Regions from separate parts of the Sphaerisporangium sp. NPDC088356 genome, predicted to be linked through region 1. Evidence: riboswitches for the same ligand, from Rfam matches in the RefSeq annotation. Region 1 holds a riboswitch; each other region holds the start of a gene.
The links. Region 1 has a riboswitch for cobalamin ahead of AB0O34_RS25140 (ribonucleoside-diphosphate reductase subunit alpha). Riboswitches for the same ligand answer to the same signal wherever they lie in the genome.

Region 2: linked by a shared signal. The riboswitch ahead of AB0O34_RS21570 (ABC transporter substrate-binding protein) and the one ahead of AB0O34_RS25140 (ribonucleoside-diphosphate reductase subunit alpha) in region 1 are both predicted to bind cobalamin.
Region 3: linked by a shared signal. The riboswitch ahead of cobN (cobaltochelatase subunit CobN) and the one ahead of AB0O34_RS25140 (ribonucleoside-diphosphate reductase subunit alpha) in region 1 are both predicted to bind cobalamin.

The regions. Positions count from the first base shown of each region.
Region 1 covers NZ_JBFBIK010000078.1:16,118-21,266, reverse strand. Annotated here, with positions in the region: gene AB0O34_RS25150 (mechanosensitive ion channel domain-containing protein) at 1-385, opposite strand, end outside; gene AB0O34_RS25145 (ribonucleotide-diphosphate reductase subunit beta) at 448-1,443, opposite strand; gene AB0O34_RS25140 (ribonucleoside-diphosphate reductase subunit alpha) at 1,443-3,686, opposite strand; cobalamin riboswitch at 3,800-4,000, opposite strand; gene AB0O34_RS25135 (tripartite tricarboxylate transporter substrate-binding protein) at 4,113-5,075, opposite strand.
Region 2 covers NZ_JBFBIK010000058.1:16,938-22,086, reverse strand. Annotated here, with positions in the region: gene AB0O34_RS21585 (adenosylcobinamide amidohydrolase) at 1-691, opposite strand, end outside; gene AB0O34_RS21580 (ABC transporter ATP-binding protein) at 785-1,576, opposite strand; gene AB0O34_RS21575 (iron ABC transporter permease) at 1,573-2,529, opposite strand; gene AB0O34_RS21570 (ABC transporter substrate-binding protein) at 2,649-3,596, opposite strand; adenosylcobalamin (AdoCbl) riboswitch at 3,641-3,781, opposite strand; gene AB0O34_RS21565 (Gfo/Idh/MocA family oxidoreductase) at 3,851-4,693, opposite strand; gene AB0O34_RS21560 (cytochrome P450) at 4,777-5,149, opposite strand, start outside.
Region 3 covers NZ_JBFBIK010000001.1:55,710-60,858, reverse strand. Annotated here, with positions in the region: gene AB0O34_RS00295 (cobalt-precorrin-5B (C(1))-methyltransferase) at 1-426, shown strand, start outside; gene cobG (precorrin-3B synthase) at 515-1,900, opposite strand; cobalamin riboswitch at 1,919-2,116, shown strand; gene cobN (cobaltochelatase subunit CobN) at 2,150-5,149, shown strand, end outside.

The sequences.
Region 1 (5,149 bases):
CGAGGGTGATCTGCGTGCGGATGCGGCGCGCCTTGCGGTTGCCGTCGCCCTCGATCGTGCCGAGCCGGGCGAGCACGACGTCCGTCACCGCGTACGCGGCCTGTATCACCAGCCAGGCCACGCACGCGATCAGCAGCACGGTGATGGCCTGCTCCACCGCGTAGGAGGCGGCCTTGCCGGTCATGCCGGGCGCGAACACGGTGTTGAACGCGACCAGGCCGGCCGTCGCGAACCCCGGCCAGGTGCAGCGCTCGACGATCGGGCCCGCCAGCGAGAATCGGCCGTTGACCCGGCGGGATCTCAGCAGCCGCCTGAGCAGCTCCACCGCGACGATCGCCGCCAGCACGGCGACCACCAGGACTAACCAGTTGACTGCTGATGCCACGGACGACGCCTCCTTCGTCGTCTTTACTACCGTGTGACGCTGAATGGGGGAAATCAGGGTGTTCAGAAGGCCTCGTCCAGGCTCACGCTGCCCTCCACCGCCACCTGGTACGCCGAGACCCTGCGCTCGAAGAAGTTCGCCAGCTCCTGCACGTCCTGGAGTTCCATGAAGGCGAACGGGTTGGCCGTGCCGTACCGGATGGGCATCCCGAGCCGCGCCAGGCGCCGGTCGGCGACGTACTCCAGGTACTCCCGCATCTGGTCGGCGCTCATGCCGGCCAGGCCGTCACCGCACAGGTCGCGGGCGAACGCCAGTTCGGCGGCCACCGCCTCCTCGACCATCGTGGTCACCAGCGCGCCCAGCTTGTCGTCGAACAGCTCCGGCTCCTCCGCGCGCACGGTGTCCACGACCGAGAAGGCGAACTCCATGTGCATGGACTCGTCGCGGAACACCCAGTTCGTCCCCGTGGCCAGCCCGCCCAGCAGTCCGCGCGAGCGCAGCCAGTACACGTAGGCGAAGGCGCCGTAGAAGAACAGGCCCTCGATGCAGGCGGCGAAGCAGATCAGGTTGAGCAGGAACGCCCTGCGGTCGTCCCGGTCCTCCAGCCGGCTGAGGCCGTTGATCGAGTCGATCCACCGGAAGCAGAACTCCGCCTTGTCCCTGATCGACGGGATGTGCTCGACCGCCGCGAACGCCTTGGCCCGCTCGTCGTGGTCGGGAAGGTAGGTGTCCAGCAGGGTGAGGTAGAACTGGACGTGCACGGCCTCCTCGAAGAGCTGCCGCGAGAGGTACAGCCGCGCCTCGGGTGCGTTGACGTGCTGATACAGGTTGAGCACAAGGTTGTTGGCCACAATGGAGTCGCCGGTCGCGAAGAACGCCACCAGGCGGTTGATCAGGTGCCGCTCCTCCGGGCTCATCTTCGCCAGGTCGGCCAGATCCGACTGGAGATCCACCTCCTCGACCGTCCAGGTGTTGCGGATCGCGGCCCGGTACCGCTCATAGAACTCCGGGTACCGCATCGGCCGCAACGTCAGGTCCATTCCGGGGTCGAGCAGCATCACTGGCAGGCCTCACAGATCTCGGGGTTCTCAAGGGAACACGCGACGGCGTCGGGGTCGGCCACGAGCACCGGAACGGGCGCCGCGCCGGACGGGGACGGCGGGGATACCACCCTGGACTCGGCCGCCACGGTGGTCTGCGCGATGCGCGTCGCCGGGCGCGAGCGCAGGTAGTAGGTGGTCTTCAGCCCCGATCGCCAGGCATAGGCGTACATCGACGACAGCTTGCCGATGGTCGGGGTGGCCATGAAGAGGTTGAGCGACTGCGACTGGTCGATGTACGGCTGGCGCGCGGCGGCCAGGTCGATCAGCGCCTTCTGCGGCAGCTCCCACGCGGTGCGGTACAGGGCTTTCAGGTCCTCGGGGACCGAGGCGATCTCGCCCACGGACCCGTCGGCGCGCTTGACCGCGTCCCTGATCTCCGGCGTCCACAGCCCGCGCTCCTGGAGGTCTCGTACCAGGTAGCGGTTGACCTGCAGGAACTCGCCCGAGAGCGTCTCGCGCTTGAACACGTTGGACACCTGCGGCTCGACGCACTCGTAGCATCCGGCGATCGAGGCGATGGTCGCGGTGGGGGCGACGGCCAGCAGCAGCGAGTTGCGCAGGCCGGTGACCGCGATGCGCTCCCGCAGCTCCGCCCACTCGGCGGGGTGCACGGGGCCGGCCGCCGGGAAGTGGTCGAGGTGCAGCACTCCCCCGGCCGCGCGCGTGTCGGCGTACGACGGATGGGCCCCGTGCGCCTCGGCGAGGCTCGCGGACTCCCAGTACGCGGCGAGCGCCATCTCCTCGGCGATCCGCGTGGACAGCGCGAGCGCCTCCGGCGAGTCGAAGGGGAGCCGCAGCGAGAAGAAGACGTCGGCGAGGCCCATCACGCCGAGGCCGATCGGCCGCCAGCGCCTGTTCGCGGCCCCGGCCTCGGGCGTCGGGTAGTACCCGCGGTCGATGGACCGGTCGAGGAAGCGGACCGCCGTCGCCACCGTGGAGCGGAGCCGCGCCCAGTCGAGGTCGCCGTCCACGAGGTGCGCGGCGAGGTTGACCGAGCCGAGGTTGCACACGGCGGTCTCGGCGTCGCTGGTCACCTCCAGGATCTCGGTGCAGAGGTTGGACAGGTGGATGACGTTCTCCGGCCTGGCCGTCTGGTTGGAGGCGCGGTTGGCGGCGTCCTTGAACGTCATCCAGCCGTTCCCCGTCTGCGCGAGGGTGCGCATCATGCGGCCGTACAGGGTCCTCGCCGGCAACTGGCGGACGTACCGCCCGGCGGCCTCGGCCTCCCGGTACCTGGCGTCGAACTCCTCGCCCCACAGGTCCACCAGCTCGGGGACGTCCTTGGGGTCGAACAGCGACCACACGCCGTCGTCCTCGACCCGGCGCATGAACTCGTCGGGGATCCAGTTCGCCAGGTTGAGGTTGTGGGCGCGGCGGGCGTCCTCGCCGGTGTTGTCGCGCAGCTCCAGGAACTCCTCGACGTCGGCGTGCCACGGTTCGAGGTAGACGCAGGCCGCGCCCTTGCGCCGCCCGCCCTGGTTCACGGCCGCGACGCTGGAGTCGAGCGTGCGCAGCCACGGCACGATGCCGTTGGACAGGCCGTTGGTCCCCCTGATCAGCGAGCCGCGTGACCGCACCCGGGTCCAGGAGACCCCGATGCCTCCGGCGTACTTCGACAGCCTGGCGATCTGCCCGTACCGCTCGTAGATGGCCTCCAGCTCGTCGCGGGGCGAGTCGAGCAGGAAGCACGACGACAGCTGCGGGCGCCGCGACCCGGAGTTGAACAGCGTCGGTGAGCTGGGCAGGTACGACAGCGTCGAGATCAGCCGGTAGAGCTCGGCGACCTCGGCCACCGTGTCCGCGAGCCCGCAGGCCACGCGCAGGAAGAAGTGCTGCGGCGCTTCGAGCACGCCCCGGGTGACGGGGTGGCGCAGCAGGTAGCGGTCGTAGACCGTGCGCAGCCCGAAGTACTCGAACCGGGCATCTCCCTCGGGGTCGACCAGGTCGTCCAGCAGGGCCGCGTTGGCCCGCACGAACTCGGCCAGCCCGTCCTGGATCAGCCCCGCGTGGTGCGTGGCGGCGATCGACTCCGAGAACGTCCGTACCCCGTGCGCCGCCGCCTCCTCCGCGATGTCCTCGGCCAGCAGCCCGGCGGCGACCCGGGAGTTGGCGGGGTCGGTGACGACCCGGGCGGCGGCCTCCTCGATGGCCAGGCGCCTCTCCCCGGCCTGGTACGGCAATTCGCGTGTCAGGGTCACGTGCTCTCCTCGTAGCGCTCGGTAGCCCGTGAAGAGGGCACGCGTCGGAGCACGACCGGCGGGCCTTGCCGAGCGGGCACGCCGGATACCCCGTCCGCTGCCCTCCCTCGAGGCCTGGACGACATGTCACCGGCAGGTCTTCGGACTCGCGGGCGTCTTCTCACGCCTAGTGGCCGTCGCTTCCCAGGCCGCGTGCGGCCCAGTGCTGATGTGACGGCGGTCGTTCCCGCTCACCGCTGCGGGGCAGCCCCGGAATCACACCGGGTTCCCTCTTACCTCGCCCCGACGAGCGAACCAGCAACGATCAGGATCCTACATGTAGTGGACGCTGCCGCAACAACCCCTACAGGTTGTGTCAGGGGCCATCATGTGGAACCCCTTGAGCCCCTACCACACGCGCGGGGCGAGCTCGCCGGGGCCTGGTTATCACACGCGCAGGCCGAGGTCGCCGAGCGCGCGGCTCAGCCGGGCGGACTCCACGCGCAGCCACTGCCGGAATTCCTCGCCCTCCAGGTACAACGGGGTCCAGCCGTTCCGCGCGCACAGTTCCCTCCAGCGCGCCGAGTCCGCGACGTCGTGGCACAGGCGGATGAGGGCGGCCCGGTCGTCGTCGGCCAGGTCGCCCACGCCGAGGAGGCCGCGCCAGTTGGCGCAGGACAGGTGCACGTCGCACTCCAGCAGCGTCGGGGCGTCGAATCCCTGGATGCGGTCGGGCGAGGAGACCGCGAGCACGTGGAGCTCTCCGGCCCGTACGCGCTCCCGCACCCCGGCCTGACTGCCGAGCGCGGCGGCCACCTGGCCGCCCGTGAGCGCGGTGACCGCCTCGGCGCTGGTCGGGTAGGCCACATACCGCAGCAGGCGTGCGTCCAGGCCGAGGCTCTGGGCGAGCATGCCGAACAGCACGTGGTCCATCCCGCCCTCGGCCCTGCCCGCCACCGCCAGCCTGGCCGGGTCGCGCCGCATGGCGTCGGCGAACGCGCCGAACGACCCGAGGCGCGAGGACACCGGGACGACCAGCACCTCCCACTCACCGCAGAGCCTGGCCAGCGGCGTGGTGCTCGCGAAGGCGCCCGCGGGCCGGACGGTGCGCACGGTGCCGACCAGCCCGGGCTCGGCCATGAGGATCTCGTCGGCGCCGCGCGCGCGGGCGAACTCCGTCAGCGCGACGTGCGGCGGGCGGTTGACCACCCGCACCTGGCCGGCCAGGGCGGCCCGCTCGGCCGCGCCCGCGAGGGTCCGCGCGACCCGGTCCGACTCGCCGCCGTACGGCCCTGGGACGACCATCGAGAGCCACGTCGAGGAGAGCGTGCGCGAACCGGTGGTGCTCCCGCATCCGGCGGCCAGCGCGACGAGCCCGGCGCCGAGCGCGAGCACCTCCCGACGACGCATGACTCATGCCCTTTCCCCCGATATATGACTAAATGCCCAGTTCAAGGCATTTCCACACGAGGTGCGTCGGGCGG
Region 2 (5,149 bases), on a different contig from region 1:
GGGCGCCGTTGAGGACGGAGAGGTGGACGGCGCGGGCGATGCGGGCGCCCCAGGTCGATCTCGGGCCGCCGAACAGCTCCTGTGGGCCTTCGGTGCGTACGGCGACGCACACGGCGTCCGAGGCGGTGCCCGTGCACTCGTATCCGGCCTCGACGAGTGCCTGGGTCTTGGCCTCGGTCACCGTCATCACGGCGTTGACCAGCGCGGCGTCGCACATCGCCACGGGGACGGCCACGATGATGTTGATCGTCCCCGGGACCGTCCGCGCGGCGACGGGGGAGGCCGGCCGGGGCACCAGGTCGCCCTGGCCGGGCCGGCGCTCCGGGTCGATCCGCTCGGGGCGGAGTTCGGGGTCGGGGGTGCCTTCGGGGGAGGCGGCCCAGGTGGGGACTCTCAGGCCGACCGTGGCGACCGACTCCACTCCCCCGTCCTTGGCGCGGGTGTAGTGGGCGACGGAGGCCGCCGTCATCATGCCCACCCCCGGCCGGCCGGAAGGGGCGAGCTCCAGCAGGTGGTCGACCGGGTCCATCCGCGAGTACGCCCCGACGACCTGAGCGTTGAGCACCCACTCGCCGGGGCCGATGCCGCCGCCCACCATGGCCGAGGAGATCATCCGCCACCCGGGGCCGAACTCCCACAGGAGTGAGGCGAGACGGGCGCCGTCCTCGTGCCGATGGCTCAGGGACAGCATGCGGACCTCCTCACGACACGGGTCCCGGAAGCGTACAGACCCACGCCGGCCACGGGACCGTACGGGCTCCGCGAAACCTCGCGGCGCGCGGGCTCACGCCGGGCCGGTCGCCGCGGGGCGGATCAGGTTGACGAGGGGCCGGCCGTCGTCTCCCTGGTCGACGCGGACGTGGGCGCCGAAGTGCCGGGCGAGCAGCGGCTCGGTGAGCACCTCCTTGACCGGCCCGGAGGCGACGTGGCGCCCGTCGGCGATCAGGAGCATCGAGTCGGCGTACTGCCCCGCGAGGCTGAGGTCGTGGATGGTGGTCACCACCGTGAGCCCGTCGGCGAGGCGCAGGCGGTCCACCAGCTCAAGCACCTGCTGCTGGTGCCCGAGGTCCAGCGCGGTCGTGGGCTCGTCGAGCAGCAGCACGGGAGCCCGCTGGACGAGCGCGCGGGCGAGCACCACCCGCTGCCGTTCCCCGCCGGACAGGTGCCCTAGGGGCCGGGTCGCGAAGGCGGACAGGTCCAGGCGTTCGAGCACCGAGCGGGTGATGTCCCGGTCGTCGTGGGTGTCCCTGCCGAGGTAGGAGATGTACGGCGTGCGCCCGAGCAGGGCGTACTCGAAGACGGTCAGCCCCGCCGGGAGCAGGGGGCTCTGCGGGGCGTAGGCCATCAGCCTGGCCCGCTGCCTCGGCTTCAGGCTGCGCGCGGGCACGCCGTCGACCTGCACGTCACCCCGCGCCTCCAGCAGGCCCATCATGGCCCGGAGCAGGGTGGACTTGCCGGCGCCGTTCGGCCCGATGACCGCCAGCCACTCGCCGCCGCGCACCGACAGGCCGATCCCGGACAGGACCGGCCGGCCGTCCAGCGCGACGGAGAGGTCCCGCACCTCGATGGCGCTCACGCGTCGACCGCCCGTGTCGCGCGCAGGACGCCGACGAAGAAGGGCGCGCCGATGAACGCGGTGACCACGCCGATCGGCAGCTCGGCCGGGGCCAGCACGGTGCGGGAGACCAGGTCGGCCAGCACGAGGAACGACGCCCCCGCCAGCAGCGACAGCGGGAGCACCACCCGGTACGACCCGCCCGCCAGCCGCCGTACGACGTGCGGCACGACGATGCCGACGAACCCGATGAGCCCGCTGACCGCGACGGCGGACGCCGTGGCCAGCGACGCCGCGCACAGGACGACGAGCCGGACGCGCGCCGCGTTGACCCCGAGGCTGACCGCCTCGTCGTCACCGACGGACAGCACGTCCAGCAGCCGCCCGTGGGCGAGCAGGACGACGGTCGACACCAGGGCGTACGGGGCGATGAGCCACACCTGCGACCAGTCGCCGCCGATGCCCCCGAGGATCCAGGAGTAGATCCGCTGCAGTTGCTCGACCCGGAGCTGCTGCACGAAGGTCTGCAAAGCGGACAGGAAGGAGGCCACCGCCACCCCGGCGAGCACCAGCGTGGCCGTGCCGCCGCCCCGGCCCGCCGTGTTGCCGAGCGCGTACGCCAGCAGCACGCCGCCGATCGCCCCGCCGAAGGCGGCGAGCGGTACCAGCCCGTCGACCTGGACCAGCACGATCATCAGGGTCGCGGTGAAGCCCGCGCCCGCGGCGGCGCCGAGAAGGTAGGGGTCGGCGAGCGGGTTGCGGAACACGCCCTGGTACCCGGCGCCCGCGATGGCCAGCAGGCCGCCGACGACCGCCGCCAGCACCACGCGGGGCAGCCTGAGCTGGAATACCAGCCCCCGCTCGACCGGCGAGAGCCCCGAGTCCACCGAGACGAACGGCACCCGGTCGAGCAGTTCGAGCACGATGCCCTTGAACGAGACGCCGGCCGCGCCGATCATCAGGCCCGCGATCACGCAGATCACGAGCACGGCGAGGGCCACGGCCAGTGCCACCGGCCGCAGCCTCGCCGCGCGCGTCGTACCGGGGTCGCGCTTCTTCACGGTGCGCGTCGTTCCAGGTGTCCCATCGGGTCTCAGGCGGCGGCCTTCGTGACCGCCTCGTCGACGATCTTGACGAAGTCGACGACGCGCGGGCCCCAGCGGGAGGCGAGGTCGTCGTCGAGCGTGATCACGCGGTCCTTCGCGATCGCCGACAGGCCTCCCCATCCGGGCCGCTTGGCCAGGGTCTCCTTGGACTGGCCGCAGCACTTGGTGTCGGCCAGGAAGATCAGGTCCGGGTCGGCCTTCGCGACGAACTCGCTGGAGAGCTTGGGGTATCCCCCGGCGGCGTCCGGCGCCTTGTCGGCGATGTTGGTCAGCCCGAACAGCCCGTAGATCTGGCCGATGAACGTGCTGGAGGTGACCGAGTACGGCGTGTTGTCCAGCTCGTGGAAGAACGTGAGCTTCTTGTCCTTGGGCGCCGAGGCGACGAGCTCGTCGATCTGCCGCTTCATGCCCGCGGCGATCTCGTCCGCCTTGGCCTTGTTGCCGGTGGCGGCGCCGAGGTCGGCGATCTCGTCGTAGGCCTCCTCCAGCTTGGTGGCGGCGGGTTCGAGCAGGACCGGGATGCCGACCTTGGTCAGCGCGGCCACGATGCCGCCCGTGTCGTTGGCGAGCACGACCAGGTCGGGCTTCTTGGCGATGATCGCCTCGGCGTTGGGCTTGAAGCCGGACAGGTCCGACTTCGGGGCCTCGGCGGGGTAGGTCGACTGGTCGTCGACGGCGATGACCTGCGGCCCGGCGCCGATCGCGAACAGGCTCTCGGTGGAGCTCGGCGAGAGCGAGACGATCTGGGCGGGCTTCTCGCCGATGGTGACGGGGCCGTTGCCCGCCTGGACGGTGACGGGGAAACCGGCGGCCTGCGAGGCGGTGGGAGCGGGGGTGGCGGAGGCGGTGCCTGCGGTGTCGGTGGACTGGCCGCATCCGGCCAGTGTCAGCGCACCCAGCAACGCGCCCGCCAAGGCCGTGCGTACGGGCCTCACGAGAGTTCCTCCTGTTGCCGGGAAATCGAGGGACCCGCGTGGTGACGGATCACCCTTTTCCACGAGGGTTGACGACGTCGGCGCGGCATGCAGGCGACCTGGCTCGACCCGAGGGGATCTCACAGTTGCGGGACAGCGCCGGACTCACACCGGACTTCGCTGCACGCTGCGCGTCAGACGAACGGTATCAACCAACTCCGTGACGGGATACGACGGGTCCAAAGCCGCATCGTTCCGGAACTCTGGCAAGGGGGTCAGGCGAGCTGCGCCTCGGCCGCGCTGATCAGGTCCTGGAGGCGGAGGCCGTGGCGGGCGTCGAGGGGGTGGCCCCCGCCCCGGCGCACGGTATGGGCGAACTCGGCGACCATGTCGGGGAAGACGTCGTAGCCGAGGTCGCCGCCGTCGAGGGTCTCGCTGCCGTGGCGGCCGTAGACGGCCAGGTGCGAGGTGCCGTGCTCGACCTGGGCGGCCATGGACAGCGACGCCTCGCTGACCGCGCCGCTCTGGTGCTCCAGCAGCAGCCCGGTCCACCCGAGCGGGTGGCCGTGTGCGCGGATGCCGACGACCGGCCCGAGGGCGGCGTCGAGCATGTCGATCATGTGCGGCCCCACGTCGAGGATCGCTCCGCGCTCCTGTCGCCACGGGGAGTCGATGGTGTGCAGCGCCCCGGAGATGTTGCGGGCGTACCCGCCGAACGGCTCGATGGCGCGGACCCGTTCGAGGAACGCCTTGGTCGCGGCCGAGTAGCGGAAGGTGAGCACCATCTGGGACGCCACCCCGGCCTCGCCCACGGCGTCGGCGAGCCGCTTGGCGCCGTCGAGGTCGGCCGCGAGCGGCTTCTCCAGCAGCAGCGCCTTGCCCGCCCTGGCCGCCCGCACGGCCAGCTCGGCCTGCACGCCCGGTGGCACGCAGAAGGCGACGGCCTCGCAGACCTCGAAGAGCTCCTCGACCCGCTCGTAGACCGGGGCTCCCAGCCTGGCGGCGGCCCTCGGCCTGCGCGCCCACACTCCGGCGAGCCGCGTGTGCGGCCCCGCCGCGAGCGCGGGGGCGTGCACGGCCTCCGCCCAGGGCCCGGCTCCGATCAGACCTACCGCCACTGGCTCCACAGCGCTCAGCTCCCCGACGTACCGGAATATTTCGTGGCGAGATTAGCCCACCCGGTACGTCCCGTGCGGGGTGATCACCATTCGACGAGCAGCGACGGCAGGCCACGCCCGACGATGGACTTGCGGTACGCGATCGGCCTGCCGGGCACCAGCCGCAGGTCGGGCAGACGGCGGCCCAGCACCTCCAGGGCCGTACGGAGCTGGAGGCGGGCCAGCGCGGCGCCGACACAGAAGTGGATGCCATATCCGAACGTCATGTGCGCGTCGGCGTTCGCGCGCCCGAGGTCGAACGTCTCGGGCGAGGGGAAGACGGTCTCGTCGTGCGCGGCCGAGTCGGTGGACAGCAGCACGAGCGAGCCCTTCGGGATCGTCACGCCGTGCAGCTCGATGTCGGCCAGGGCGTACCGGAAGGAGCCGAGGCTTGCGCCGTCGATGCGCATGCACTCC
Region 3 (5,149 bases), on a different contig from region 1:
GCCGCCGAGCTGTACGGGCTTCCCGACGACGCGCTCCTGGACATGGGCGACTTCGCCGGGGCCGTGCTGAAGTACCTGCGAAGGCATCCGGTCCCGCGGCTGACGGTCGCGGGGGGCATCGGCAAGCTGTCCAAGCTCGCCGACGGCCATCTCGACCTGCACTCGGGCCGCTCGCAGGTCAGCACGGAGGCGCTCGCCACGCTGGTCCGGGAGGCGGGCGGCAGCGGTGAACTGGCCGACCGGGTGCTGCGCGCGAACACCGCGTTGCAGGCGCTGCAGCTCTGTCAGCGGGAGAGCCTGCCGCTCGGTGACCTGGTGGCCGAGCGGGCCAGGGTCGCGGCGGCCGGAGTGCTGCGGGGCGCTGCCGTAGAGGTCGACGTCGTGGTCATCGACCGCGCGGGCACCATCGTCGGCCGCGCCGGCTGATACCCCCCAGACCCCCATCACACCCGGGCCGATCTGGACCCCCACCGCTCATCCGATCGGTATGTCGGCCCTGACGGGCGAACCCGGTTCAACCGGTCGTTCTCGCCGTGGCGACCGAGGTGGCCGTTTCCTCGATGTCCTTGTGGTGCAGGCTCCGGCCGTCCGCGTCGACGCGGTAGCCGTCGCCGGTGGCCACCACGAGTACGGCCCGTCCGGCGGGCCGTCCGCACCGGCGCTCGCAGCCGGCCCAGTGCACGGGTAGTACCCCGGCCCTCGGCGCGTCGATCAGCGGAAGGGCGGCGCGAGCCGTCGAGCGGGTGGCGTCCGCCTGGACATCGGCCAGTGACTTCGCGCAGCCGGGTCGCCCGGTGCAGGCGGTGACCCCGGTCCACGCGGAGGCCGGATCGGTGACCAGGCCGGTGGCCGCGAGTCCGGACAGCCATGACCCCGCGTCGGCTTCGCTGATGCCGGGGACGACGGCGGCACGCCACGGGGTCAGCCGGATCTCGCCACCTCCCGCCTCCGCCGCCGTGGCGAGGGCGTACGCCTGGGCGGTCGTCAACCGGCCGAGCGGTGGCATGACGACCAGCGCGGTCCGCTTCCCTGGGCGGGATATGCGACCAAGCGGCGGTGGTATCGACATCTCCGAGAAGTCCGGCACGGGGGCGACGTGGCCGAACGATTCAGTTCCATCAGAGCCTTCTACGTGGCCGGGCCGTGTGACGTCGTCGAAGGTGCTGAGGCGGGCGGCGATTCTCGTGGGGCCGTCGTCGAGTTCGGCCACGCGCCAGGCCGTCGAGTTCTGGGCGGCCCGTTCGGCGAGGAAGGCCTCGGCCGCCGCCGTCATGGCGGGTACGGCTCGCGTCAGGGCGACGCGTCGTCCGTGGTCCTCACCGGCCAGGAGCAGCGCCCCCTCGACCGCCTCGCCCCCGGCCGGCGCGGGGATGGGGATGAAGGCGATGTCGGGCACGAGGGCGAGCAGGTCGCCCCTGCCGTCGTCGAGGGCGAACAGGAACCGGCCGGGCAGTTCCGCGAGGGCCGGGCGAGCGCACAGCGCGTCGTCCAGCTCACGTACGAGCGGTGCCACCTCGATCAGGCCGAGACCGTCGAGCCCGGCCATCGGGGAGGCCAGGATGTTCCTCACGCGTTCATGGGTGGCGGAGGGAAGCAGCCCGGCGCCGGCCATCCTTCCGGCGAACACGGTCTCTCCCTGGGCGTCCAGCCCTCGCACCTGCACGTTGGCGCGGGACGTCAGCTCGATCACCCCGGAGCCGAGGCAGGTGGCGGTGGCACCCAGCTCGCGCAGCTGGGCGGTGGTGAGGATGCCCCCGGGCACCCGGATGCGGGCGACGGCGCCGTCCGCGGCCGGATGCGTCTGCAACGCACCGGGACAGGCATCCAGCCGCGCCCTGCCCGGAGCTCCCTGGACAGGTGTCCGGGGGGCGATTCCCGGTGAAAAGTCGGCAACAGCCACGTTGAGGATGTTAACCCGACTTGTCGCAATAAGTCGGGCTCCGTGATCTGATGGGGGAGCGACGGCACAAGGAGGAAGCCGGTGTGAATCCGGCGCGGTCCCGCCACTGTCACCGGGGAGCGAACCCCATCCAAGGCCACGGCCCGGCAACGGGCGGGAAGGCCGGGGTGAGCGTCGATCCGGAAGCCAGGAGACTCCAGGCCGTATGGACCCACGACCCGGGGCGCGGACCCCGAGTGAGGATGTGCCGTGCGCCATCTCCCCGTACTTCTGCTGTCGACCTCCGACACCGACCTGCTGAGCGCACGCGCGAGCGGCGCCCCGTACCGCCTGGGCAATCCCGCGCGGCTCACCGCCGAAGACCTCACCCCACTGCTGGACGGCGTGGAGCTGGTCGTCGTCCGCCTGCTCGGCGGGCGGCGGGTGTGGGAGGAGGGGCTGGACCACCTGCTGGCGGGACCGCGCCCTGTCATCGTGCTCGGAGGTGAGCAGGCTCCCGACGCCGAGCTGATGGAGCTGTCCACCGTGCCCGGTGGGGTGTGCGCGGAGGCGCACGCCTACCTCGCGCACGGCGGCCCGGCCAACCTGGCCGAGCTGCACAGATTCGTGTCCGACACGGTGCTGCTCACCGGGTACGGCTTCGCCGCCCCCGAGCCCACGCCCAGCTGGGGCGTCCTGGACCGGACCACGGGCGCCGGGTCAGGTGGCCCCGGTAGCGGCAGGGACGGCGAGTCCCCAGGGGGCTTCGGAGGCCTGCCTGAAGATGATGGGCGGCCGGTGGTGGGGGTTCTGTACTACCGGGCTCACCATGTGGCGGGGAACACGGGGTTCGTCGAGGCGCTGTGCGCCGCGATCGAGAACGCCGGGGGACGGGCGCTGCCCGTTTACTGCGCGTCGTTGCGCACCGCCGAGCCCGCCCTGATGGAGGTGCTCGGCCGGGTGGACGCGCTGGTCGTCACCGTGCTGGCGGCGGGCGGCACCCGTCCCGCCACCGCCTCGGCGGGCGGCGACGACGAGGCCTGGGACGTGGGCGCGCTCGCCCGGCTCGACGTCCCGATCCTGCAGGGCCTGTGCCTGACGGGGGACCGGGAGACCTGGGCGGCCGGTGACGACGGGCTGTCCCCGCTGGACGCCGCCTCCCAGGTGGCCATCCCGGAGTTCGACGGGCGGATCATCACCGTGCCGTTCTCCTTCAAGGAGGTCGACGAGGAGGGCCTGACCGTCTACGTGGCGGACCCCGAGCGCGCCGCCCGGGTCGCCGGCATCGCCCTGCGGCACGCCACCCTGCGGCACGTGCCACCGGCGGACAGGCGGATCGCGGTGATGCTGTCGGCCTACCCGACCAAGCACGCGCGGATCGGCAACGCGGTGGGCCTGGACACGCCCGCCAGCGTGGTGCGCCTGCTGGCGGCCATGCGCGCGAGCGGGTACGACATCGGGCCGCAGGGCGACGGCGGCCTGCCGGGAGTGGACGCCCAGGACGGTGACGCGCTCATCCACGCGCTCATCGCCGCGGGCGGCCAGGACCAGGACTGGCTCACCGAGGAGCAGCTCTCGGGCAACCCCGTGCGCATCTCCGCCGCGCGTTACCAGGCCTGGTACGCCACGCTCCCCGAAGACCTCCGCGCCAGGATGGAGCGCCACTGGGGGCCGCCGCCCGGTGAGCTGTTCGTCGACCGTTCGAGCGACCCCGGCGGGGAGATCGTCCTGGCGGCCCTGCGCGCCGGCAACGTTGTGGTGATGGTGCAGCCGCCGCGCGGGTTCGGCGAGAATCCCATCGCGATCTACCACGATCCCGACCTGCCGCCCAGCCACCACTACCTGGCCGCCTACCGCTGGCTCCAGGACGGGTTCGGCGCGCACGCCGTGGTGCACGTCGGCAAGCACGGCAACCTGGAGTGGCTGCCCGGCAAGTCCGCCGGGATGTCGGCCTCCTGCGGGCCGGACGCCGCGCTCGGCGACCTGCCGCTGATCTACCCCTTCCTGGTCAACGACCCCGGCGAGGGCACCCAGGCCAAGCGCCGCGCCCACGCCACCCTGGTCGACCACCTGGTGCCGCCCATGGCCCGCGCCGACACCTACGGCGACATGGCGCGGCTGGAGCAGCTCCTCGACGAGCACGCCTCCATCGCGGCGATGGACCCCGCCAAGCTCCCCGCGATCCGCGCCCAGATCTGGACCCTCATCCAGGCCGCCCGGCTCGACCACGATCTCGGACTGGACGACAGGCCGCACGACGCGGAGTTCGACGACTTCCTGCTGCACGTCGACGGCTGGCTGTGCGAGGTGAAGGACGTGCAGATCCGCGACGGCCTGCACGTGCTCGGCCAGGCGCCCGTGGGACAGGCCAGAAGCGACCTGGTGCTGGCGATGCTGCGCGCCCGGCAGATGTGGGCCGGGGCCGAGGCGCTGCCCGGCCTTCGCGAGGCGCTCGGCCTGGCGGAGGACGGCACCGCCGGGCGGGCCGGCACCGACGAGGCCGAGACGGTCGCGGCGGCGCTCGTCCGGGGCATGGAGGACCGGGACTGGGACCCCGGCGCGGTGGAGGAGGTCTGCGCGGCCGTGCTCGGCGCGGCCGTACCGCCGCTGGCCGGCAGGATTTTGGAGTTCGCGGCCACCGAGATCGTCCCCCGGCTGGCCAGGACCACCGACGAGATCGACGCGGTGCTGCACGCGCTCGACGGGGGGTACGTGCCGGCGGGGCCCAGCGGGTCGCCGCTGCGCGGGCTGATCAACGTGCTGCCCACCGGCCGGAACTTCTACTCCGTGGACCCGAAGGCCGTGCCGAGCCGCCTGGCCTGGGAGACGGGACAGGCCATGGCCGACTCGCTGCTCGCCCGCTACCGCGCCGACACCGGCGACTGGCCGCGCTCGGTGGGCCTGTCGATCTGGGGGACCAGCGCCATGCGCACCTGCGGCGACGACGTGGCCGAGGTGCTCGCGCTCCTCGGCGTGCGGCCGGTGTGGGACGAGGCGTCCCGCCGGGTCACGGGCCTCGCGCCGATCCCGCAGGAGGAGCTGGGCAGGCCCCGCGTGGACGTCACCGTCCGGATCAGCGGCTTCTTCCGCGACGCGTTCCCCCACGTGGTCGTGATGCTGGACGACGCGGTGCGGCTGGTCGCGGGGCTGGCGGAGCCGGAGGAGGTCAACTTCGTACGGGCGCACGTGGTGGCCGACCGCGCGGCCCACGGCGACGAGCGGCGGGCCACCACCCGCGTCTTCGGGTCCAGGCCCGGCGCCTACGGCGCG